Regions from separate parts of the Rahnella inusitata genome, predicted to be linked through region 2. Evidence: predicted binding sites of a transcription regulator. Region 2 holds the regulator's gene; the other holds the start of a gene.
What was found. The regulator Fur, encoded in region 2, represses iron uptake genes when iron is present. The targets are predictions, from matches to a motif close to ATAATAATGAGAACNACTATCAA.
Positions count from the first base shown of each region.

Region 1: sodA (superoxide dismutase [Mn]) is a predicted target of Fur. The motif match lies at 1,989-2,011, and genes of this name have one in related genera.

Region 1 covers NZ_CP065024.1:479,033-482,855, reverse strand. The annotation lists gene fdnG (formate dehydrogenase-N subunit alpha) at 1-894, opposite strand, end outside; gene fdhD (formate dehydrogenase accessory sulfurtransferase FdhD) at 1,039-1,881, shown strand; gene sodA (superoxide dismutase [Mn]) at 2,090-2,710, shown strand; gene I2123_RS02230 (methyl-accepting chemotaxis protein) at 2,984-3,823, shown strand, end outside.
Region 2 covers NZ_CP065024.1:3,731,195-3,751,895, reverse strand. The annotation lists gene nagE (PTS N-acetyl glucosamine transporter subunit IIABC) at 1-839, shown strand, start outside; gene glnS (glutamine--tRNA ligase) at 1,053-2,723, shown strand; gene chiP (chitoporin ChiP) at 3,143-4,606, shown strand; gene chiQ (ChiQ/YbfN family lipoprotein) at 4,620-4,961, shown strand; gene fur (ferric iron uptake transcriptional regulator) at 5,267-5,722, opposite strand; gene fldA (flavodoxin FldA) at 6,037-6,564, opposite strand; gene I2123_RS17570 (methyl-accepting chemotaxis protein) at 6,984-8,648, shown strand; gene ybfE (LexA regulated protein) at 8,728-9,009, opposite strand; gene ybfF (esterase) at 9,265-10,053, opposite strand; gene seqA (replication initiation negative regulator SeqA) at 10,292-10,840, shown strand; gene pgm (phosphoglucomutase (alpha-D-glucose-1,6-bisphosphate-dependent)) at 10,865-12,508, shown strand; gene I2123_RS17545 (PadR family transcriptional regulator) at 12,681-13,412, shown strand; gene kdpE (two-component system response regulator KdpE) at 13,402-14,091, opposite strand; gene kdpD (two-component system sensor histidine kinase KdpD) at 14,088-16,787, opposite strand; gene kdpC (potassium-transporting ATPase subunit KdpC) at 16,842-17,435, opposite strand; gene kdpB (potassium-transporting ATPase subunit KdpB) at 17,457-19,523, opposite strand; gene kdpA (potassium-transporting ATPase subunit KdpA) at 19,567-20,701, opposite strand, start outside.

The sequences.
Region 1 (3,823 bases), 1.4 Mb from region 2:
CTGGATTTTATTATGCGTAATCAGGTAGTTGATCATGCCAAGCAGGAAAGCGGTGTCAGAACCGGCGCGGATGGGCGCGTAAATATCGGCTACGGCGGCACTGCGGTTAAAGCGCGGATCGACGACGATGACTTTGGCGTTATTTTTCGTTTTGGCTTCAATCACCCATTTGAATCCGACCGGGTGCGCTTCGGCAGCATTTCCGCCCATAATCAAAATCACGTTGGCGTTTTTGATATCTACCCAGTTATTGGTCATCGCACCGCGACCAAAGCTTGGCGCTAAAGCGGCGACGGTCGGGCCGTGACACAGACGCGCCTGGCAGTCGATAGCAACCATCCCGAGTGCGCGGGTGAATTTCTGATCCAGCAGACCGGTTTCGTTACTGGCCGCAGAAGAGCACAGCATTCCGGTGGTCAGCCAGCGATTGACCGTCACGTTGTTGTCGTTTTTCTCGACAAAGTTGGCGTCGCGGTCATCTTTCATCAGGCGGGCGATACGGGAAATCGCCTCGTCCCAGCTCATGCGCTGCCATTTATCAGAGCCCGGCGCGCGATATTCCGGGTATTTCAGACGCCCTTCGCTGTGAATGTAATCCAGCACGCCAGCGCCTTTCGGGCACAACGAGCCGCGACTGACCGGATGATCGGCGTCACCCTCGACGTGGAAAATGTTCTCAGTGACATTTTTTGCACCGTCGCCCTGGCTGTAAATCAGCATTCCGCAACCGACCGAACAATAGGTGCAGTTATTACGGGTTTCGCGCGAACGCAGCAGTTTGTACTGACGCGTTTTGGCCAGCGCCAGTGTCGGGGTAAACCCTAATAAAGCCGCTGTGGTGCCGGCCATACCGCCTGCACATATTTTGAATAATTGTCTTCTGCTGACTTGCATGAAAGACTCCTTCCCATCATTTGTTAACACATTGCTTTTAAATTGCCGCTTTCCGTTGCAGAGGCAGAAGCGGTAAAATTAAGACCTAAAGTCCTGACAGTTTGTACGGCTTATGTAGCCGGAATGTTTATAAGGTTATTGCCAATGGATGTCCATCAAGTAAACGAACTGGGCAAAAAAGATGATAAAAAAGTGACTCAGATCATCGGAGCGCGCCAAAAACCGGTGATGCAGCGCACACATCTTGGTGAGCCTGAAGACGACTGGATTGCTGAAGAAGTACCCGTTGCGCTGGTCTATAACGGGATTTCGCACGTGGTGATGATGGCCTCGCCGAAAGATCTGGAAGCCTTCGCGCTGGGCTTTTCGCTGTCAGAAGGGATTATCGAATCCGTCAGTGATATTCAGGGAATGGACGTGACGCCCAACTGCAACGGTATCGAAGTGAATATTGAGCTTTCGAGCCGCCGCTTCGCCGGGCTAAAAGAGCGTCGCCGCGCGATGGCCGGACGCACCGGTTGCGGGGTCTGCGGCATCGAGCAGCTCGGTGACCTCTTCCGCCCGCTCGCCCCACTGCCGTTCACCCAGACGTTCGATCTGCGGCATCTGGACACCGCGTTGTATCAGCTGAAATCCGTACAAACCATCGGACAACTGACCGGCTGCACCCACGCCGCAGCGTGGATCTCCCTGGAAGGGGAATTACTCGGCGGCTGTGAAGACGTCGGACGCCACGTCGCACTCGATAAAATGCTGGGAAATCGCGCCCGCCAGCCCGGCTGGAATTCCGGCGCCGCGCTGGTCTCCAGCCGCGCAAGTTATGAGATGGTGCAGAAAGCCGCGATGTGCGGCATCGAGATCCTGTTCGCCGTTTCTGCAGCCACGACGCTCGCCGTCGACGTCGCCGAAAAGTGCAACCTGACGCTGGTCGGTTTCAGTAAACCCGGCCGCGCCACGGTGTATACGCATCCGCAGCGGCTGAGGTAGTCTTCTAAGCACCCCGTGCCTTTAGACAATTTCGGATTCGCTGCTGTTATCTGGTTCTAAGCCACGTATAACAGGGGCTTACAAGTACCCGCACAAAGTGCGGAGCATAGATAATCATTTTCAATATCATTTAATTAACTATAATGATCCGACTGATTACGCGGTGCTCACAATGACGGTGCCGCCCTACACTATGGAGACGATGAACATGAGTTATTCACTGCCATCACTGCCTTACGCATACGACGCACTCGAACCGCATTTCGACAAAGAAACGATGGAAATCCATCACTCTAAACATCACCAGGCGTACGTGAACAACGCTAACGCTGCACTGGAAAGCCTGCCAGAACTGGCGAAACTTTCTGTTGAAGAGCTGATCGCTAACCTGGACAAAGTCCCTGCGGATAAGAAAGTCGCACTGCGCAACAACGCAGGTGGCCACGCTAACCACAGCCTGTTCTGGAAAGGCCTGAAAACCGGCACCACCTTACAGGGTGAACTGAAATCCGCTATCGAACGCGATTTCGGCAGCGTTGAGGCGTTCAAAGAAACTTTCGAAAAAGCAGCAACCACTCGTTTCGGCTCAGGCTGGGCGTGGCTGGTTCTGAAAGATGGCAAACTGGCTGTCGTTTCAACTGCTAACCAGGACAGCCCGCTGATGGGCGAAGCCGTTTCTGGCGCTTCCGGTTACCCGCTGTTGGGTCTGGATGTGTGGGAACACGCTTACTACCTGAAATATCAGAACAAACGCCCTGACTACATCAAAGCATTCTGGGATGTAGTGAACTGGGACGAAGCAGCAAAACGTCTGGCTGAAGCGAAATAATTTCGCACTGCCGCCCGTAACGGGCACGATGTTTTCGCCAATGGCGGGTCTGTGACCCGCCTTTTTTATGCGTGTAATATGCTGAAAACGTTACCCTGATCACCATAATCAAGTGAATCATTTTTTTGTACCCCGCTTTTTTCTGACTTTGCTCTCATTTATCAAAAATACACCGCAGCCCCTATAAAGTTTATTTTTACTCCACCGATAGATTGTTCACAAAGGCGTCACAAAACCGCTAATTTTCGCAGGGATGTACTACGGAGAACGATTATGGGTAACGGCACGGGTCTTTCGCAGTGGATGAATAATCTCAAGGTCGGCACCAAATTGGGCCTGGGATTTGGGTTGGTTTTATTGATCGCCGCCGTGATCACCGTGGCGGGCATGGTCAAACTGAATGACATCAGCCAGCGCGCTGAGAAAGTCGATTTCAGTAATCAGATGAATGCGTTACTTAATGATGCCCGTCTGAGCCGCACGCTCTATCAGCTTAAGTACGACCCGACCTATCTCCAGCAGAATCAGGAAAAAATCAACGCCCTGTCGCAGCTGATCGCTCAGTCAAAAGGCAAGCTGGAATGGGATGCCACCAGCCAGGCCAATCTCGGTCAGGTGCCGGTGAAAATCCAGGAATATCAGCAGGCGCAGGACGCGTTTAAAAAGGCCGTCGATAAAAAAGACGCCGTGCGCGCCAGCTGGAATCTTTCTGAAACAGAAGCCGTGGTGAAACGCTTACAAGATCAGCTGCGCGTGGAAGATGCCGATCCGTCCATCCGCCTTTCTCTGGCCGAAGTGATTCAGAAACTGATCAGCGTGCGTTACGACGTACGCGGGCTGTTACTCAATATGGATAAAGAATCCGAAACCACATTGCTGAAGGCCATTGACGATACCCAGGCCAATGCCAAAAAACTGAACGCGCTGTTGCTGCCAAATCAGCAGGCTACGCTGGCACCGCTGATGAGCGCACTGGCAGATTATAAAAGCCACGTCGTGGCCTATATGCCTGCCTATGAAGAAGAGCAGAGAAACTCGCAGCTGCTGTCGGTCAAAGCCAGTGAGATGAATACGCTGGTAGGCAAAATCTTCAAAAATGAGCTGGCAAATACG
Region 2 (20,701 bases):
ACATTGAAAACATGGGCGCGCCGGAAGCGAACAGCAATACAGAAGAAGGCCTGAACCAGCTGGCGCTGAGCTACATTGGTGCACTGGGTGGGTCTGACAACTTCAAAGGCATTGATGCCTGTATTACTCGTCTGCGTCTGAACGTGAAAGATGCCGGCACCGTGGATGACGCAGCGTGTAAACGTCTTGGCGCATCCGGTATCGTTCGTCTGAATAAACAAAGCATTCAGGTTATCGTTGGTGCAAAAGCCGAATCTCTGGCAGATGCTATGAAGAAAGTGATTGCACGTGGCCCGGTTGCCGCAGGTGTGGCAACGACTGCGCCGGTAGTGACCACTAAAGCTGCTCCACAGGCTGTGCCAAACACGTTGAAAACCGTGGTGGAAACGCTGGTGTCTCCGGTAACGGGTGATGTTGTGGCGCTGGATCAAGTACCTGATGAAGCCTTCGCCAGCAAAGCTGTCGGTGACGGCGTTGCGATCCGCCCGACCGGTAAAACCGTAGTCTCGCCTGCTGCGGGTACTATCGTTAAAATCTTCAATACCAATCATGCTTTCTGCCTGGAAACCGTTTCTGGTGCTGAAGTGGTGGTTCACATGGGGATTGATACCGTCACGCTTAATGGTAAGGGCTTTACCCGCCTGGTCGAAGAGGGCGCGACAGTGACTGCCGGTCAGCCTGTTCTGGAACTGGATCTGGATTATCTGAACGCCAACGCGCGCTCAATGATAAGCCCGGTTGTGGTCAGCAATATCGATGATTACACCGGTGTTGTTTCTCTGGCGAGCGGTTCCGTGGTGGCCGGACAGACTAAACTGTTCGATATCCAGGGCAAATAATCTTTTTGTCTGAGTGATAAGGTTTAAGTAAACACTGTTTAGTAAAGACAGTCAGAACGGGAAGAGAGCGATCTCTTCCCGTTTTTTATTGTTTTCGGACAGCCCGTAAAGGGATAACCACGATTTTATGCAACTAACGGTTGTTTCCCGACGTGGCTTGTTGGAACATAAGCGGTTATCCGTAGAGTCAATGTTGCGTAGAGGAATTGCACAATGAGTGAGGCTGAAGCCCGCCCAACAAATTTTATCCGTCAGATTATTGATGAAGATCTGGCGACCGGGAAACACAATACCGTTCACACCCGTTTCCCGCCTGAGCCTAATGGCTATTTGCATATCGGCCATGCGAAGTCTATCTGCCTGAATTTCGGCATTGCGCAAGACTACCAGGGTCAGTGCAATCTGCGTTTTGACGATACTAACCCGGCAAAAGAAGACATCGAATTCGTTGAGTCGATCAAATACGACGTCCAGTGGCTGGGCTTCGACTGGAGCGGTGATATTCACTACTCCTCAGACTATTTCGATCAACTGCACGCATACGCGCTGGAGCTAATCAACAAAGGTCTGGCGTACGTTGACGAACTGTCTCCCGATCAAATTCGCGAATACCGTGGTTCGCTGACCGCACCGGGCAAAAACAGCCCGTATCGCGATCGCAGCGTGGAAGAAAATATCGCGCTGTTCGAAAAAATGCGTAACGGTGAATTCGCCGAAGGTGCCGCTTGCCTGCGTGCCAAAATCGATATGGCGTCGCCATTCTTCGTGATGCGCGATCCGGTCATCTACCGTATTAAGTTTGCCGAACATCATCAGACTGGCACAAAATGGTGCATCTACCCGATGTACGATTTCACTCACTGCATTTCCGATGCGCTGGAAGGGATCACACATTCACTGTGTACGCTGGAATTCCAGGACAACCGCCGTCTGTACGACTGGGTACTGGATAACATCACTATTCCATGCCATCCGCGTCAGTATGAGTTCTCCCGTCTGAATCTTGAATACTCCATCATGTCCAAGCGTAAGCTGAACCTGCTGGTGACGGATAAGATTGTAGAAGGTTGGGACGATCCGCGTATGCCGACTGTTTCCGGTCTGCGTCGCCGTGGTTATACCGCTGCGTCTATCCGCGAATTCTGCCGTCGTATCGGCGTGACCAAGCAGGACAACAACGTTGAAATGATGGCGCTGGAATCCTGTATTCGTGACGATCTGAACGAAAACGCACCGCGCGCCATGGCCGTTATTAACCCGGTTAAAGTTGTCATTGAGAACTTCACCGGTGATGACGTGCAAATGGTGAAAATGCCGAATCATCCGAGCAAACCGGAAATGGGCACCCGCGAAGTGCCGTTCACCCGTGAGATTTACATCGATCAGGCTGATTTCCGCGAAGAAGCGAACAAACAGTACAAACGTCTGGTGCTGGGCAAAGAAGTTCGCCTGCGCAATGCGTATGTGATCAAAGCGGAACACATCGAGAAAGACGCGGAAGGGAATATCACCACCATCTTCTGTTCTTACGATATCGATACGCTGAGCAAAGATCCCGCTGATGGCCGTAAGGTGAAAGGCGTGATTCACTGGGTTTCTGCTTCTGAAGGTAAACCGGCAGAATTTCGCCTGTATGACCGTCTGTTCAGCGTTGCGAACCCTGGCCAGGCTGAAGATTTCCTGACCACCATCAACCCGGAATCTCTGGTGATTGCTCAGGGCTTCGTTGAGCCGTCTCTGGTCGCTGCTCAGGCAGAAGTCAGTGTGCAGTTCGAACGTGAAGGTTACTTCTGTGCCGACAGCCGCTATTCAAGTGCTGAGCATCTGGTGTTCAACCGCACCGTCGGCCTTCGCGACACCTGGGAAAGCAAACCCGTCGCCTGACTGAAATATCACGTCTGACTCAACGCAGCTTCGGCTGCGTTTTTTTATGTCTGGAAAATGGTGCGTTTGATTTTCATCGCGAATTAATGTGTTTTTGATGGTCACTTTTTAGCTCCCTGATTTAACCACTTTATGAATGCTGAAACGTGTAAAGTATGTGATTATTTATTTTAACTCTCTGAAATTATTGTTATTTACTATTTTCTGGCTGTTTAATCCCTCCTGAGTCGTTTCTGTTACACTTTTTCATCTTTATGTGCACTTTGTCATACTTCAGAGAACAATGATTAATTACTCATTGATAATTCGCGTCGCGAAAAATACTCTTAACCTGCTTTTTACGGTTACGCCTCTGGCGGCCGCTTTTAATACCCGTTTGGGTTTTGCACCATCTTTTTTAGTCAAAATGAGGAATTTCTATGCACAAGCACCTTAACCGGGGCAGGGGATCGGCTTATCTGAAACCTGTGATGTACACTCTGGCTGGCACCTTACTGGGTGGCGGAATGACTTTTTCTCAGGAAGTCAGAGCGGAAGGCTTTATTGATGATTCCACGCTGACTGGCGGAGTTTATTACTGGCAGCGCGAGCGTGATCGCAAAGATCTGAATAAGACTAAAGAAGAAACCCGACCTGATGGCTCGAAAGTTACGGTCAACAACCCTGATTACGATAAATATGCCACTAACCTTTCTCACTCCACCGCCAACCTGAATCTGGATTTCTCCTCCGGTTATGCGTGGGATATGTTCGGTATCGACGTCGCAGCTTTTACTGCGATTGAGCTGGCTGAAGCCAGCGACAGCGGCCACCCGAACGAAATCGCGTTCTCTTCCAAAAACCACGCCTACGACGAAGATTACTCCGGCGATAAGGGCGGGGTCAGCCTGTACAAAGCCGCGGGTAAATTTAAATATGGCGGTTTCTGGGGACATGCGGGTTACATCCAGCCTACCGGGCAGACGCTGATCGCTCCGCACTGGAGCTTCATGCCGGGCACCTATCGCGGCGCGGAAGCCGGTTATAAACATGATTTCGGCGAACCGGGCGAGCTGAGTTTCTCTTACATGTGGGCGGACGAATACAAATCGCCGTGGCATCTGGAAATGGATGATTTCCGCCAGAATGACAAGAAAACCGGTGTCTCCTACATTCATTCCCTCGGCGCGAAATATGATTTTAAAAATGATTTCGTCCTCGAAGCGGCCTATGGCGAAGCGGAAAGCTACGTCGATCAGTACTTTGCCAAAGCGTCCTATAAGGCCGATCTGCTGGGCAATCCGCTGACCACCAGCTACCAGTTCTACGGTGCGGAAGACCGCATCAGCGACAAGAACGATCCGAACAGTTTGTATGACGGTCTCGCCTGGTTGCAGGCGCTGACATTCGGCTACACCACAGGCCAGTTCAACTGGCGTCTTGAAGGGACGATGGTCAAGGCAGAAGGGAATCAGGGGTATTTCCTGCAGCGTATGACACCGACTTATTCCTCATCTAACGGTCGTCTTGACGTGTGGTGGGATAACCGTTCTGACTTCAACGCCAACGGTGAAAAAGCGGTCTATGCCGGGGTGTTATACGATCTGGCGAAATGGGATCTGCCGGGCTTCGCGGTGGGCGGTTCTTACGTTTATGCATGGGACGCCAAGCCTAGCACCAATGCGGCTTATGACCAGAGCCAGCGCCTGAAAGAGAGCGCCTGGAGTCTGGACGCGCTGTACACCATTCAGGAAGGCCGCGCCAAAGGCACGCTGTTCAAACTGCATTACACCCAGTACGACAACCATTCGGATATCCCGAGCTGGGGCGGTGGTTACGGCAACATCTTCCAGGATGAAAAAGACGTCAAATTCATCGTTATCGCTCCATTCACTATTTTCTGAGGTCGCCATGTCGATGAATAAATTACTGATGATCGTTGTTACTTGCGTTTTCCTTGCAGGCTGTGCTCCGACAACGGCGCAAAAAGAAGACACCAAATTGCGTGAGGCCTACAGCGTCTGTATCAACAAGGCGGAAGGATCGCCAGACAAAATAGCCTCGTGCCAGACGGTTCTTGACGTCCTGAAACAGGAAAAAGCGCACAAGCAATTTGCCGAACAGGAAACAGTGCGGGTGGTGGATTACCAGCGCTGCCTTACCGCGCGTAAAACCGGGGACGGCCAGGCTTACGCCGACGACTGCGGCAAAATCTGGCAGGAAATCAGAGCGAATAATTCTCCTAAACCAACGAATTAAGGATGAGGTTGGAGATGGAAAAAATTCAGACTCAACGCACTGGCATCATTATGATGATACGCCAAAACCGCAAATTACCGGTGATGTCTGGATAAGCTCAGCCTCTGCCGAGGGGGCAGGCTTTCGCCGCGCAGAGCCGGTCACCGATAAGCTTTAAGCGAAACCGCATGAGGCTAAAAAAAAACGAAACCCCGGTTCTCCGGGGTTTTTTATATCTGATGTTCAGCGCTCAGGCCAAAAAAAAACCGCTTTTCAGCGGTTAGTTAAGGCTTTACGTTGACGGCAACTTCACCGAACCGGGCAGATTACTGCGCGGGTTTATCATTGTGCAAAGAATCATCTTCGCGGCAATCGCCTGCTTCACAGTGGCCGTACAAGTACAGGCTGTGGTTGGTCAGTTTGATGCCATGTTTCTTAGCGATTTCACGCTGACGACCTTCGATATATTCGTCGCGGAATTCAATCACGCGGCCACAATCTAAGCAGATCAGGTGGTCATGGTGATGTTGCTGGGTCAGTTCGAATACGGATTTGCCGCCTTCGAAGTTATGACGCGTTACGATACCGGCGTCATCAAACTGGTTCAGAACACGGTAAACCGTCGCCAGACCAATCTCTTCACCCATATCAATCAGTTGTTTGTACAGATCTTCCGCACTCACGTGATGACCTTCCGGCGCTTGCAGCACTTCCAGGATTTTAAGGCGCGGAAGCGTGACTTTTAAGCCGGCTTTCTTCAGTGCGGTGTTGTTGTCAGTCATGCGGATTCAGTCCTGTTACTATGTGCTAATCAAGTTGAGGCATGGAGCCTGTGGCATCAGCGGCACAAAAATGTTCGTTTAGGATCCTTCGTTTAACGGAAGTGTGCCGATCCCCTAAACGATTGCCTGTTAATAAAGATCACTAAATGCCGGTCACATCAGAGAATGCAACGACTTGATCGATAGAAAAAACAGATGAACTCAGTGTACCTTGATACTACTGAAAGTAACAATTTTGTTGTGGCTAAATTGTTAATTTCAGTAATAGTTTGGCCCTTCAATTGTAGAATAAATCCTCAGGGCCAACAGGGTTTTTAGCCAATAATTTCTGAAAGGCTTAATTCTTCTGTAATTTGCTTAACCCACGCATCAACGCGCTCATTGGTTAATTCAGGTTGACGGTCTTCGTCAATCGCCAGTCCGATGAAGTGTTTATCATCGGCCAGACCTTTAGAGGCTTCGAAATGATAGCCTTCTGTTGGCCAGTGACCCACAATCACCGCGCCGCGTGGCTCAATGATGTCGCGCACGGTGCCCAGTGCGTCACAGAAATATTCTGCATAGTCTTCCTGATCGCCACAGCCAAACAGCGCAACCAGCTTACCTTCGAAGTCGATCTCTTCCAGGCTTGGGAAGAAGTCATCCCAGTCACACTGGGCTTCACCGTAATACCAGGTTGGAATACCGATCAGCAAGATATCGAATTTTTCCAGATCCTCTTTGCTGCTCTTCGCAATGTCATGCACCTCAGCAACATCTTTACCCAGTTGTTTCTGGATCATTTTTGCGATGTTTTCGGTGTTACCTGTATCGGATCCAAAGAAGATTCCTACTACGGCCATAAGATGTCTAACCTCTTGTTCTCAATGATAAGCCCTGCATTGCAGGCAATAATAACGCTGATAATAGCAAACTTGCGGGGCGGAGAATATGCTTCCGCTCGCCTTCTTAACTGACGAATAAGTTTATCGGCCAAACTTTTTAAGTGTTATCGCCTTCGTGTCTTTTGAAAGTCTGTCTTTAACCTCAAAGTTATTGAGGTTAAAAGCAAAGTGAAGAAATAATCCGACACACTCCTTAAGTTTAAGCACGTCCAGCCGATAGATGATGCGAGAGCAATCTCAACATAATAAAGAAATCGATGCCCGGAGAGGTGTTCAAACATGTCCAGAGGCACCCGTCCGCTGGTTACGTGTCTTGATTCTCCGCATCCCCCTCAATCCTCAGACCAGAAACAGTCATGTTTCGAGAGAGGCATATCGTGCAGTTTTTGAAAAACATTACCATCAGGACCGCTTTATTAATCATTCTTGGCGTTTTTTGCGTCATGTGGGCCGGTGTATCGCTTTACACCGTCAACTCGCTTAACACATTGACCCAAAACACCAGGAACAGTTCCGAACTCGTCAACAATATGGCGCTGATCAGCAAAGGAAATGATCAGTATTTTCGCACCGTCACCCGCTTGAGCCGAGCCGTCTCACAGCTTCAGGCCGATCCGACCAAAGGGCCGGAAATTTTTGATACCGCAAAACAGTCTCTCGATGGCCTGACTCAGGCTCTGGCGGGATTTAAAGCCGCGGCACATCCGGGCCTGGAAGAATCTGCAGTTCAGGAGTTGCTTGCCAGCTGGGAGAGTCTCGTTGCCCAGGGTGTCACCCCGTTGTTTGAGGCTGCCAGCAGCAAAAATATCGATGTGTACAATCAGTTAGCGAACGCCACCGTTCCGCCACTGAGCCGTGATTTTGGCGCGGCAATGCAAAAAGTCAGCAACCAGATTGCGGTGGATTTCAGCACGGCACAAACGGAATCTAACCACCTGACCTACGTCAGCAAAGTGATTCAGATCACCGCATTTATTATCGGCCTGATAATTTTACTGCTGACCGATCGTTATCTGGTGATGGCGCTGGTGAAACCGCTGGATAAGATCCGCGATCAGTTTGCACTGATTGCCAGCGGTGACCTGACAAATCACATGGAAGAGTTTGGTAAAAACTGTGCCGGTAAGCTGATCCCGTTACTCAACATCATGCAGGCCAGTCTGGTAAACACGGTGCAAACCATCCGCAACTGTACCAACAACATCTATCAGGGGGCTTCTGAGATTTCTGCCGGTAATAACGATCTCTCTTCGCGTACGGAAGAGCAGGCCTCGGCGCTGGAAGAAACGGCGGCCAGCATGGAAGAACTGACCGCAACGGTGAAACACAACGCCGACAACGCCCATCACGCCAGCCAGCTGGTGATTGAAGCGTCCGGCACCGCCCGCAAAGGCGGTAACATTGTGGCCGACGTTGTCAGCACCATGAAAGATATTTCCGGCAGTTCGAAAAAGATTGCTGAGATAACGTCCGTCATCAACAGCATCGCTTTCCAGACTAACATTCTGGCGCTGAATGCCGCGGTAGAAGCCGCACGCGCAGGCGAACAGGGGCGCGGATTTGCCGTCGTCGCCAGCGAAGTGCGCAATCTGGCACAGCGCAGTGCGCAGGCAGCGAAAGAGATTGAGCAGCTTATCAGTGAATCGGTTTCCCGCGTTGACAGCGGATCCAAACTGGTGGAAAACGCGGGGCAGACTATGGACGAAGTGGTGCGTTCGATTACGCATGTCACCGATATCATGGCGGAAATCGCGTCTGCGTCCGATGAGCAAAGCAAAGGTATCAGTCAGGTAGCCGTAGCCGTCACGCAGATGGACAGCGTCACACAGCAAAACGCCTCGCTGGTGGAACAGGCATCTCAGGCCGCCGTTTCTCTGGAAGAGCAGGCCGCGTTGCTCAATAACGCCGTTGCGACGTTCAAACTGCGAGACAACGTTACGCGCGTCGGGTCAAAACCTGCTGGGATGATTTCTGCGCCATTATTACGGCCTGATACGGGAATGGTTTCTGCGAAAAGTTCGGAAAACTGGGAAACGTTCTGAGTGATGCAGTGAAGTAAAATATTGAGCAGTATAAAGAGAAAAAACAAACGGGTAGCCTGAGAAGGTTACCCGTTTTCAATCAGCCTTCATGACCGTTAAGATGCGCCAGCAGCATCTCTTCAATCAATTCGCTACGACTGATATTGCGTTCTTCTGCCAGCTTATTGAGTGTATCAACAGCATCGGCGTTCATTTTCAGCTCGACGCGACGCAGACCGCTCGCTTTATCGCGGCGTAACTGGTTGCGCTTGTTGATCCTGAGCTGTTCATCACGGGATAGCGGATTAGTTTTTGGACGCCCCGGACGGCGGTCATCTGCGAACAGATCAATCGTCGTGCGATCCAGTTGTTCTTTTGCCATAGGTAGCGGTACAACCAGGGAAGTTTTTACATCGGAAAACGGCAAGCCGATTCCTGACGAGCGTTTCACACATTACGGGCTAAGAAACCCTGACCCAATTCACCCCCCGCCACTCAACCTGAGCGAAACGGGGCGGCAAAATTATAGCGCGCAATCATACCCTAGCGCGCCAGGAGTTCACAACGCCTGATTGCCCTGATTTCATGATAACTTCTGAAGTTGTGCAGACTTTTTGCACAATTTATCCCCAGGATGTTAAACCTCAGGCGAATCGATGAATCGATGCACAGCGCGCAGTACGGCGTCAGGTTTTTCCGCGTGAACCCAGTGACCGGTTCCGGCGACCACATAGGCTTTTGCCTGCGGGAACTGTCGGGCGATATCTTCACGGTAGGCGTCCTGCACATACGGCGACAGGCCGCCGCGAATGAATAACGCCGGGTGATCCCACGCGGGCACGTTCTCCCAGCCGATAATCGTTTCGTATTCACTCATCAAAACCGGCACGTTGAAACGCCATTCTCCCTGCTGGAATGATTTCAGCAGAAACTGGATCACGCCGTCTTCCTTTATATGCTCTTGCATGGAGGCGGTGGCGGACGTGCGATCGCGCGCACCGGCGGCGGTCACGGCATTGATCGCAGCAAAAATTTCGTCGTGGCGGCGGGTGTGATAATCCACAGGGGCGATATCAATGGCGATCAGCTTTTCGATGCGGTCCGGGATAAGCGCCGTCAGCGCCATCGCGGCTTTTCCGCCCATGGAGTGGCCGATAACGATGATTTTTTGGAAACCGACTTCTTCTAACGTTTCCACCAAATCCTGCGCCATCGCGGCGTAGGACATCTCTTGCGAGCGCCCGGACTGGCCGTGATTACGCAAATCTACCTGCAACACTCTATGCTCTTGTTTCAGGTCGCGGGCCAGAACCCCCAGATTATCGAGGGTTCCGAACAAACCGTGGATTAACAAAACCGGCAGGGCTGTGCTGCCAGAGACTTCAGGTTCTTGCAGGCGATAATGTAATTTCATGGCGAAGTTCATACAGATAAACAATCTCATTAGGTTATCATGAGTGGCGGATAATTTTTAAAACAGAAAGTTTTCTGCCAGATGCCTGAGCGGGATTTTACTACGTGGAGAAGAACAGGCCGGGGCCAGCATGCAGCGAAAGGTAATAATTCTGCTTTTTGCTTCGCGGCACGATTCCCTGTTTGTAAACGCGTAGAAATTTGTATAATCCTTTTGAACAAATTAAGTAGAAAAACAGTACTGGATAAAGATGAAAACTATTGAGGTTGACGAAGAACTCTACCGCTACATTGCCAGCCACACACAAGCTATCGGTGAAAGTGCGTCTGATATTTTGCGCCGTATGTTGAAGTTTACTGCCGGTCAGACCGCTCCTGCCGCGCCAGCGGCTAACATTCCGGGCACAGTCGTTCAGGAAAAACCGGCTGCCGTTGCGGCACCGACGTCGCGTGATAAAGTCCGCGCCGTTCGCGAACTGCTGCTTTCCGATGAATACGCCGAGCAGACCAAAGCGGTGAATCGCTTTATGCTGATTCTGTCGACCTTGTACAGCCTGAACGCGAAAGAATTTGCTGCTGCGACCGACTCTTTGACCGGCCGCACGCGCACTTATTTTGCCGGTGACCAGCAAACACTGCTGCAAAACGGCATCCATACCAAGCCTAAACACGTTCCAGGAACGCCGTATTGGGTTATCACGAATACCAACACAGGTCGCAAACGCAGCATGATCGAACACATCATGCAGCTCATGCAGTTCCCGGCGGAACTGACTGACAAAGTGTGCGGCACCCTCTAATTTCAGCGTCAGGGAGAAGCGCCAGTGGCTAATCACCCCCGTGCAGGGCAACCTGCTCAGCAAAGCGATTTGATCAATGTGGCGCAGTTAACGTCACAATATTACGTTCTGCAACCGGACCCACAAAATACCGCGCATGCGGTGAAATTCGGGACCTCCGGCCATCGCGGTAGTTCGTTGCGTCACAGCTTTAATGAAGCGCACATTCTGGCGATTGCTCAGGCGATTGCCGAAGTGCGCAAAGAGCAGGGCACTACCGGTCCGTGCTACGTGGGGAAAGATACCCATGCATTGTCCGAACCGGCATTTATCTCTGTGCTGGAAGTGCTGACGGCCAACGGCGTTGACGTCATCGTGCAGGAAAACAACGGTTTCACCCCAACTCCGGCGGTGTCTCACGCTATCCTGACTCACAACCGCAAGGGTGGCGCACTGGCTGATGGCATCGTCATTACCCCGTCGCACAACCCACCGGAAGACGGCGGCATCAAATATAACCCGACCAACGGCGGTCCGGCAGATACCAATCTGACGTCGGTTATCGAGAAACGTGCCAACGCTCTGCTGGCCGCAAAGCTTTCCGGCGTGAAGCGTCAGTCTCTGGATCAGGCGTGGAAAAGCAGTCATCTGGTCGAACAGGATTTGGTTCAGCCGTTTATCGAAGGCCTGACCGAAATTGTCGACATGGCCGCGATTCAGAAAGCCGGTCTGAAGCTGGGTGTGGATCCGCTCGGTGGCTCCGGTATCGAATACTGGAAGCGTATCGCTGAGCATTACAAACTGGATCTGACGCTGGTGAACGATCACGTCGATCAGACTTTCCGTTTCATGCATCTCGACCACGACGGCGTGATCCGCATGGACTGCTCGTCTGAATCCGCAATGGCCGGTTTGCTGGCGCTGCGTGATAAATTCGATCTGGCCTTTGCCAATGACCCTGACTACGACCGCCACGGTATCGTGACGCCTGCTGGTCTGATGAACCCTAACCATTATCTGGCCGTGGCGATTCAGTATCTGTTCCAGCATCGTCCGCAGTGGGGCAAAGACGTCGCCGTCGGTAAAACGCTGGTTTCAAGCGCAATGATTGACCGCGTTGTCGAAGATTTGGGGCGTAAACTGGTTGAAGTACCGGTCGGTTTCAAATGGTTCGTTGATGGTCTGTTTGACGGCAGCTTCGGTTTTGGTGGCGAAGAAAGTGCAGGGGCTTCTTTCCTGCGTTTCGACGGTACACCGTGGTCGACCGACAAAGACGGCATCATCATGTGCCTGCTGGCCGCGGAAATTACCGCAGTGACCGGCAAGAATCCGCAGGAACATTACAACGAACTGGCCGCCCGCTTTGGTGCGCCAAGCTACAACCGCATCCAGGCGCCTGCGACTCACGCTCAGAAAGCCGCGCTGTCAAAACTTTCCCCTGAGCAGGTGAAAGCCGACACGCTGGCCGGTGACCCGATCACCGCCCGTCTGACCAATGCACCGGGTAACGGCGCATCGATCGGCGGTCTGAAAGTGATGACCAAAAACGGCTGGTTCGCGGCACGTCCGTCCGGTACAGAAGAAGCCTACAAAATCTATTGTGAAAGCTTCCTTGGTGCAGAACATCGTGAGCAAATCGAGAAAGAAGCCGTAGAAATCGTCAGCAAAGTGCTCGCCGACGCAAAATAAGCCGGTTTCTTCATCTCATCAAAAGCGCTGATTACTCAGCGCTTTTTTTTGTCTGCGATTTAGGAAACAAAAAAGATATATCTAAATGCGTCTTCCCGCTTGCCACATCTTAAAATTCGATCTAGTTTAGATATATCGAAATAATTCGATATATCTAAATAGGACATAAAATATGTTTAGCAAAATGTTTGAAGGCCGTCATCGCGGTCACACAAGCAGGGAAGAAGGGCACCGCGGCCATTGCCGTCATGAATCAGACATGAGCGGTCACAGCGAACGTCATGCATTGCGCCGTGACGGACGTCATCGCGGTGAAGAGCATGGAGAAGAAGGGCGTGCGCGTCGCGGTGGTCGTGGCGAAGGTCGCCGGGGCGGTCCTCGCGGCGAACGCGGTGTGCATCGTCTGTTCGAGCATGGTGATTTACGCCGCGTTCTGCTGGCGCTGGTGGCCAAGAAACCGAGTCACGGGTATGAGCTGATCAAAGCCATCGAAGAAGCTTCTTCTGGCCTGTATGTGCCAAGTCCAGGGGTGATTTATCCGACGCTGACCCTGCTGGAAGAACAAGATTTTCTGGAAGCCGTGGCCACCGGAAATGGTCGCAAAAGCTATCAGTTAACCGAGGCCGGTAAAACCGAACTGGCGCAGCATCAGGATGCGGTGGACGTGATCTTTGCCCGTCTGGCCGGAGCTACCCGACCGAAGGAAAACAATCTGGCGGAAAGCATTCATGAGACCATGCATCGCCTGAAACATGCACTGCGCGGCAACATGATGCGTGATGATTTAACACCGGAGCAGGTACTGCGCGTGAGCGCGATTTTGCAGCAGGCGGCAGAAAGTATTGAAGCGGAATTTGCGCCCGTTAAAACCGACAATGACGCACCCGAAGCCCCTACGGCATAAAGCGATAGCCAACGCCGGTTTCCGTCAGTAGATGACGCGGACGGGTGGCGTCGGCCTCCAGTTTCTGGCGTAAATGCCCCATGTAGATGCGCAGATAATGGCTGTGTTCGACGTAATTCGGGCCCCAAACGTGGCTCAATAACTGACGCTGAGTAATGACTTTGCCGCTGTTTGCCAGCAACTCGGCCAGCAGGCGAAACTCGATCGGCGTCAGATGACAATCTTCACCGTTACGCTGAACGCGGCGGTTGATCAGATCGACAGTCACATCGGAAAACGTCACCAGCGGGCTTTCCTGCGAGCTGTTTGCCTGACGGCGCAGCGCCACGCGAACACGCGCCAGCAGTTCACCGACGCCAAACGGCTTGGTGAGAAAATCATCGGCACCGGCATCCAGCGCGGCAATCTTGTCTTCTTCGCGGGTGCGTGCGGACAACACAATGATCGGGATGGCGCTCCAGTGGCGCAAATCGCGAATATAGGTCAAGCCGTCACCGTCCGGTAAACCGAGATCGAGAATAATCAGATCCGGTTTTCGCGTGCCGGCCTCAATCAGCCCGCGCTGCAATGTTTCACTTTCAAACACCCGTAAGCCTTCCGCTTCCAGCGCTGTGCGCACAAAGCGGCGGATTTCTTTTTCGTCTTCAACAATCAAAATATTGATGTGGGATGCGGTCACGGGGCCTCGCCGATGTCTTTTTCCATGTCATTCTCCATATCAGGCAAAGCTTCCAGCGGCAGCCTGAAACGGAAACGCGCACCGCCGTTCAGGCCGTTTTCTGCCCAGATCCGTCCGTCGTGCACCTCAATAATGGCACGACAAATGGCTAATCCCAACCCCACGCCCGGAATGGCCGATTCTTTATTCCCGCGTGCGAATTTCTCAAAGATTTTTTGCTCGGTTCCCGCCGCAATGCCGGGGCCGTTATCCCAGACTTCGATCTCCAGCCATTCCTCCAGCGGCGTGGCTTTGATACCGATGGTTGCGCCGATCCCGGCGTATTTATGGGCGTTCTCCAGCAGATTGATCAGCACCCGCTCGATCAGGCTGGCATCGCAGTTCACCAGCACCATTTCTGGCGGTAAATCGATTTTGATATTGTCGTTCGCCAGCACCGGTTCCAGCATCCGTAACGCGCTGCCGGTGATCTCTTCAACCGACTGCCACTCTTTGCGCAGATTAAACCCGCCCGACTGAATACGCGCCATATCCAGTAAATTGTTCACCAGCCGTGTAGTGCTCAGCACCTGCTGGCGGATCTGGCTGGCCTGCGGTGCGTGCTTCGAGCCTTCCGATGCCAGATCCAGCGTCAGGATTTCCGCCTGTCCGAACAGAACGGTGAGCGGCGTGCGTAAATCGTGAGAGAGGGCCGAAAGCAGTGAGTTGCGCAGCTGCTCGCGCTCGGTTTCCAGCCGTGCAGATTCCGCACGTGCAGCCAGATGCAGGCGGTCGAGGGCATTGGCGATAAGCACGGTAAAGGTCTGCAACAAACGCTGCTGTTCCGGCACCAAGAGCTGGCGAATATTGGTGGGCTCCACCGCCAGCAGCCCGCAGGATCCGCCGGACGCCACCAGCGGCAGTAACTGATACGGCACGCCGGGCAGGGTATCAGTGCCTGCACCGGCGGGCAGTTTCTTATCGAAACTCCAGCGCGCGATGGCGTCGTCTACGACAATCGACGTGACTTCTCCGGCAGGCTGCGCCAGTTCGCCATTTTCCTGCGGCAGCAGAATGGCGGTTTTAGCGTGCAGGCTGGAGGAGATAAAGTGGCGGCTGGTTTGCGCGATGGCTTCCGGCGTCAGCGCCTGACTGAGGCTTTTCGACATCTCATACAGATGTTGTGCGCGTTTTTCGCGGTGGCGGGCGATACGCGCCTGATAACGTACACCGGCGGTGAGATTCCCGATCAGAATACCGACCAACAGCATCACGCCGAAAGTCACCAGATATTGCGCGTCGGTGACGGCGAGCGAGCCGCGCGGCTGCACAAAGAATAAGTCAAAACTGACGACGTTAATCACCGCCGCCAATACGGACGGCCAGCGGCCATAAAACAGTGCGACGATCACCACGCCGAGCAGATACACCATCACCAGGTTGGCCTGATCGAAGGCCGGGATAAGCCACTGTGACAGCACGGTGATCAGCGCACACAGCGCGACGGCCAGCGAACAGCCCCACAGCTGGCGGCTGAACCGGTCGGCAAACGTGCGTGAATCCTGCTCTTTACGTACCGGCGTGGCAGGGGAATCTTCCAGCCCGACGATAATCAGATCGAGATCCGGGCCGATATCCGCCAGCTTGTCGGCAAAGCTGCCGCCGGGTTTCCAGCGTTTTTCACGCCGGCGGCCCATCATGATTTTGCCCAGGCGATGTTCGCGGGCATAGCGCAAAATCGCCTGTTCTTCGTGCGGCTCGGAAAGCGTGGCAGTTTCAGCGCCCAATTCCTGCGCCAGTTTCAGTGAATGTAAAATCGCGCGGCGCTGGCCTTCCGGTAACCGGTGCAGACGCGGCGTTTCGACATAAACAGCGTGCCAGACGCAGCCGAGGCGCGCCGCCAGACGGGACGCGACGCGCACCAGTTTTTCGTTGCCGCCGCCATGCCCGATGCATAACAACAGCGCATCACGGGTGTGCCAGACGCGGTTGACGCCCTGATCGTCGCGGTATTCCCGCATCTGATCGTCAACGCGATCGGCGGTGCGGCGCAGGGAAAGTTCGCGCAGGGCAATCAGATTGCCTTTGCGGAAAAAGTGCTCGATGGCGCGTTCGGCCTGACCGGGAATATAGACTTTGCCTTCTTTCAGGCGCTGACGCAGGGAGTCGGGGGGTAAATCCACCAGCACCACTTCGCTGGCATCATCAAACAGACGATCGGGGACGGTTTCACGAATAATAATGCCGGTCACGCCGCTGACCACGTCGTTCAGGCTTTCCAGATGCTGAACGTTTACGGTGGTAAAAACGTCGATACCGGCATTGAGTAATTCTTCAATATCCTGCCAGCGCTTAGGATGGCGCGAACCGGCGGCGTTGCTGTGCGCCAGTTCGTCCATCAGGATCAGGGCAGGGCGGCGGGCCAGCGCGGCGTCGAGGTCAAACTCCTGCACCTGACGTCCGCGATGGTGAATGCGTTTGGGTGGCAATAGCGTCAGCCCCGGCAACAGAGCCTGCGTTTCCTGCCGCCCGTGGGTTTCCACCACACCGACCAGCACATCGAGACCGGTGGCGCGCAACCTCTGCGCTTCCTGCAACATGGCGTATGTTTTCCCGACGCCTGCGCAGGCGCCGAAAAAGACCTTCAGTTGCCCGCGCGGCTTCTCATTGGCGAGCGCCAGTAAGCTGTCAGGGTCGGGGCGGTTATCTTCTGTCATATTATCCTTCATACTTCGGGCCGCCTTCCTGCGACCCGAATTATTTTGGCTACATTAGTTGGCTTTCAGTTTATCCAGCGCCTGATTGAGTTTCAGCACGTTGACCACCGTCGGGCCGAGGTAACCTATCAGCGGTGATGATGTATTATCATCAATCAATTTATTCACTTGCGCCAGTGGCAACCCGCGGGCGGTGGCAATGCGCTGCCCCTGCCATTGCGCCGCTTCCACGGATATCTGCGGATCCAGCCCGCTGCCGCTGGCAGTGACCAAATCGACAGGCACCGTGGCGGAGCTTTGCGGGTTGGCTTTACGCAGCGCCGCGATACGGTCTTTCACCGCCTGATCCAGCGCCGGATTACTGGCCGCCAGATTGCTGCCCGCTGACGCCATCGGGTTATACGGCGAATCGGACGTGACTGACGGACGGCCCCAGAAGTACTCGTTGCGGGTAAAATTCTGCCCGATAAGCTCCGATCCGATCACTTTGTCGCTGCTGCCATTGATGAGTGAACCCCGTGCCTGCGAGCTGAACACCAGTTCGGAAACGCCGGTGGTCAGCAGGGGATAGGCCACGCCGGTGGCCAGCGTCAGCAGAACGGTCATCACCAGAGCCGGGCGAACATACGCAATACGTGTAACAGACATAATGGTCTTCCTTTTAATCAATCAGCTCAGGTGTAAAACGGTCAGGATCATGTCGATAAGCTTGATACCAACAAACGGCACCAGCAGACCGCCCACGCCATAAATCCACAGGTTACGGCGCAACAGCGATGCGGCGCTCATGGCTTTATAGCTCACGCCTTTCAGCGCCAGCGGGATCAGGAACACAATCACCAGGGCGTTGAAAATAACTGCCGACATGATGGCCGAAGACGGTGAGGTCAGGTGCATCACGTTCAGGGCATTCAGCTGCGGATAAGTTGCCGCGAACGCTGCCGGAATGATGGCAAAATACTTGGCGACGTCGTTGGCGATACTGAACGTGGTCAGCGAGCCGCGGGTCATCAGCATCTGTTTACCGATGTGCACCACTTCAATCAGCTTGGTCGGGTTGGAATCCAGATCCACCATGTTCCCGGCTTCTTTCGCAGCCTGAGTACCGGAGTTCATCGCCACCGCCACGTCAGCCTGTGCCAGCGCCGGGGCGTCGTTGGTGCCGTCGCCAGTCATGGCCACCAGACGGCCTTCCGACTGGTACTGGCGGATCAGCGCCAGTTTGGCTTCCGGCGTCGCTTCGGCCAGAAAATCATCGACGCCCGCTTCGGCGGCAATGGCTGCTGCGGTCAGACGGTTATCGCCGGTGATCATTACCGTTTTGATGCCCATCTTGCGCAGCTCGGCGAAACGTTCCTTGATGCCGCCTTTAACAATGTCTTTCAGTTCGACCACACCCAGCACTTTCGCGCCTTCGGCCACCACCAGCGGCGTACCGCCTTTACGCGCGACGGTTTCCACCAGCCCGTCGACGACTTTCGGGAACGTGCCGCCGTTGGATTCCACATGACGACGGATAGCGTCTACCGCGCCTTTACGGATATTGCGGTCGCCGACGTTCACGCCGCTCATACGGGTTTGTGCCGAGAAAGGGACGAAGGTGGCATTGAGCGAATGAATGTCGCGTTCGCGCAGATTAAAGCGCTGTTTTGCCAGCACCACGATACTGCGGCCTTCCGGCGTTTCATCGGCCAGCGAAGATAACTGCGCGGCATCGGCCAGTTCCTGTTCCGTCACCTGAGGGGCGGGCAGGAACTGCGATGCCTGGCGGTTACCCAGTGTGATGGTGCCGGTTTTATCCAGCAACAACACATCCACGTCACCGGCGGCTTCCACCGCACGGCCGCTGGTGGCAATCACGTTGGCTTCCAGCATGCGGCTCATTCCCGCCACGCCGATAGCCGACAGTAAACCGCCAATGGTGGTCGGGATCAGGCATACCAGCAGCGCGACCAGCACGGTCACGGTGACAGGAATACCGGCATGACTGGCGTCCACACTAAACAGCGAGAACGGATAAAGCGTGGCGGTTGCCAGCACGAAGACCAGCGTCAGGGCGACCAGCAAAATAGTCAGCGCCACTTCATTGGGTGTTTTGCGACGTTTTGCGCCTTCAACCATGGCAATCATGCGGTCGAGGAAAGTGTCGCCGGGGTTGGCGGAACATTGCACCACCAGCCAGTCGGAGAGCACGCGCGTCCCGCCGGTCACCGAGGAGAAGTCGCCGCCGGATTCGCGGATAACCGGCGCAGATTCGCCGGTGATCGCACTTTCATCCACCGACGCGCCGCCGACCAGCACTTCACCGTCGCACGGCACGGTATCCCCGGCTTCGATCAGCACCATATCGCCTTTACGCAGCTCGTCCGCCGCGACTTTAATCACCGGCGAATCCGGGCGCGGTTCATAAATTTTCTTCGCCCAGCTGGTTTTCTGCACGCCTTTCAGGCTCTGCGCCTGCGCCTTACTGCGGCCTTCCGCCAGCGCTTCGGCAAAGTTGGCAAACAGCACGGTGAACCACAGCCACAGCGACACGCTGCCGGTAAAGGCGGCGCTGCCGTCGGTGCGATGCATCAGGATCGCCAGCCAGATAACCGTGGTCAGAATACTGCCCAGATACACCACGAACATTACCGGATTGCGCCACTGAACGCGTGGATCCAGCTTTTTCGCCGCATCCCACAGGGCAGTGCGGATCAGGCGTGGTTCAAACAGCGCACGTTGTTTACGAGTCATTTTATTAATCTCTATATTCATTAATTCAACGAATTACGCAGCATTATTGTGCTGACCAGACCTGCAGATGTTCCGCGACCGGCCCCAGCGCCAGCGCCGGAATAAAGGTCAGCGCACCGACTAACAGTACGGTCCCGACCAGCAGGCCGATAAACAGCGGACCGGAGGTCGGCAGCGTGCCGTTGCCTGCCTGCTGACGTTTTTTCGCCACCAGCGAACCGGCAATCGCCAGCACCGGCAGGATCACGCCAAAGCGCCCGAAGAACATGCAGAACGCCAGCAACAGGTTATAGAACGGCGTGTTGACGCTGAGCCCGGCGAACGCGCTGCCGTTGTTGTTGGCGGCGGAAGAGACCGCATACAACACTTCGCTAAAACCGTGCGCGCCGGGGTTAAGAATACCCGCGCGACCTGCATCGGTGACCAGCGCCAGCGCGGTGCCGAGCAGTACCAGCGTAGGAGTGACCAGGATCGCCAGCGCAGTCATCTTCATGTCATAAACGTCGATTTTCTTGCCGAGATATTCCGGCGTGCGGCCAATCATCAGCCCGGCGATAAACACCGTCAGCAGAACGAACAGCAACATGCCGTACAGGCCTGAACCCACGCCGCCGAATACCACTTCACCAATCTGCATCAGCCACATCGGCACCATTCCACCGAGCGCGGTGAAGGAGTCGTGCATCGCGTTGACCGCGCCACAGGAGGCTGCCGTCGTCACCACCGCATACAGGCTTGAGGCGAGAATGCCGAAGCGACTCTCCTTGCCTTCCATATTGATGTTGCTGCTGGCTCCGAGCGCCGTGAAGTGCGGGTTACCCTGCAATTCGGCGTACATCACCACCACCACCGACACCACAAAAATCACCGACATCGCCCACACCAGTGCGTTGCCCTGACGGTTGTCACCAACCACGCGACCGAACGCAAAGCACAGGGCGCAAGGGATGATGAAGATCGCCAGCATCTGCACCATGTTGGTCAGCGCTGTCGGGTTTTCAAACGGATGCGCCGAGTTAGCGCCGAAGAAGCCACCGCCGTTGGTGCCCAGCATTTTGATCGCTTCCTGCGACGCCACCGGCCCCATAGGCAACGTTTGTTGCAGGCCTTCCAACGTGGTGATGTGCTGATAAGCTTCAAAATTCTGAATCACGCCCTGACTGACGAAGAACAGTGCC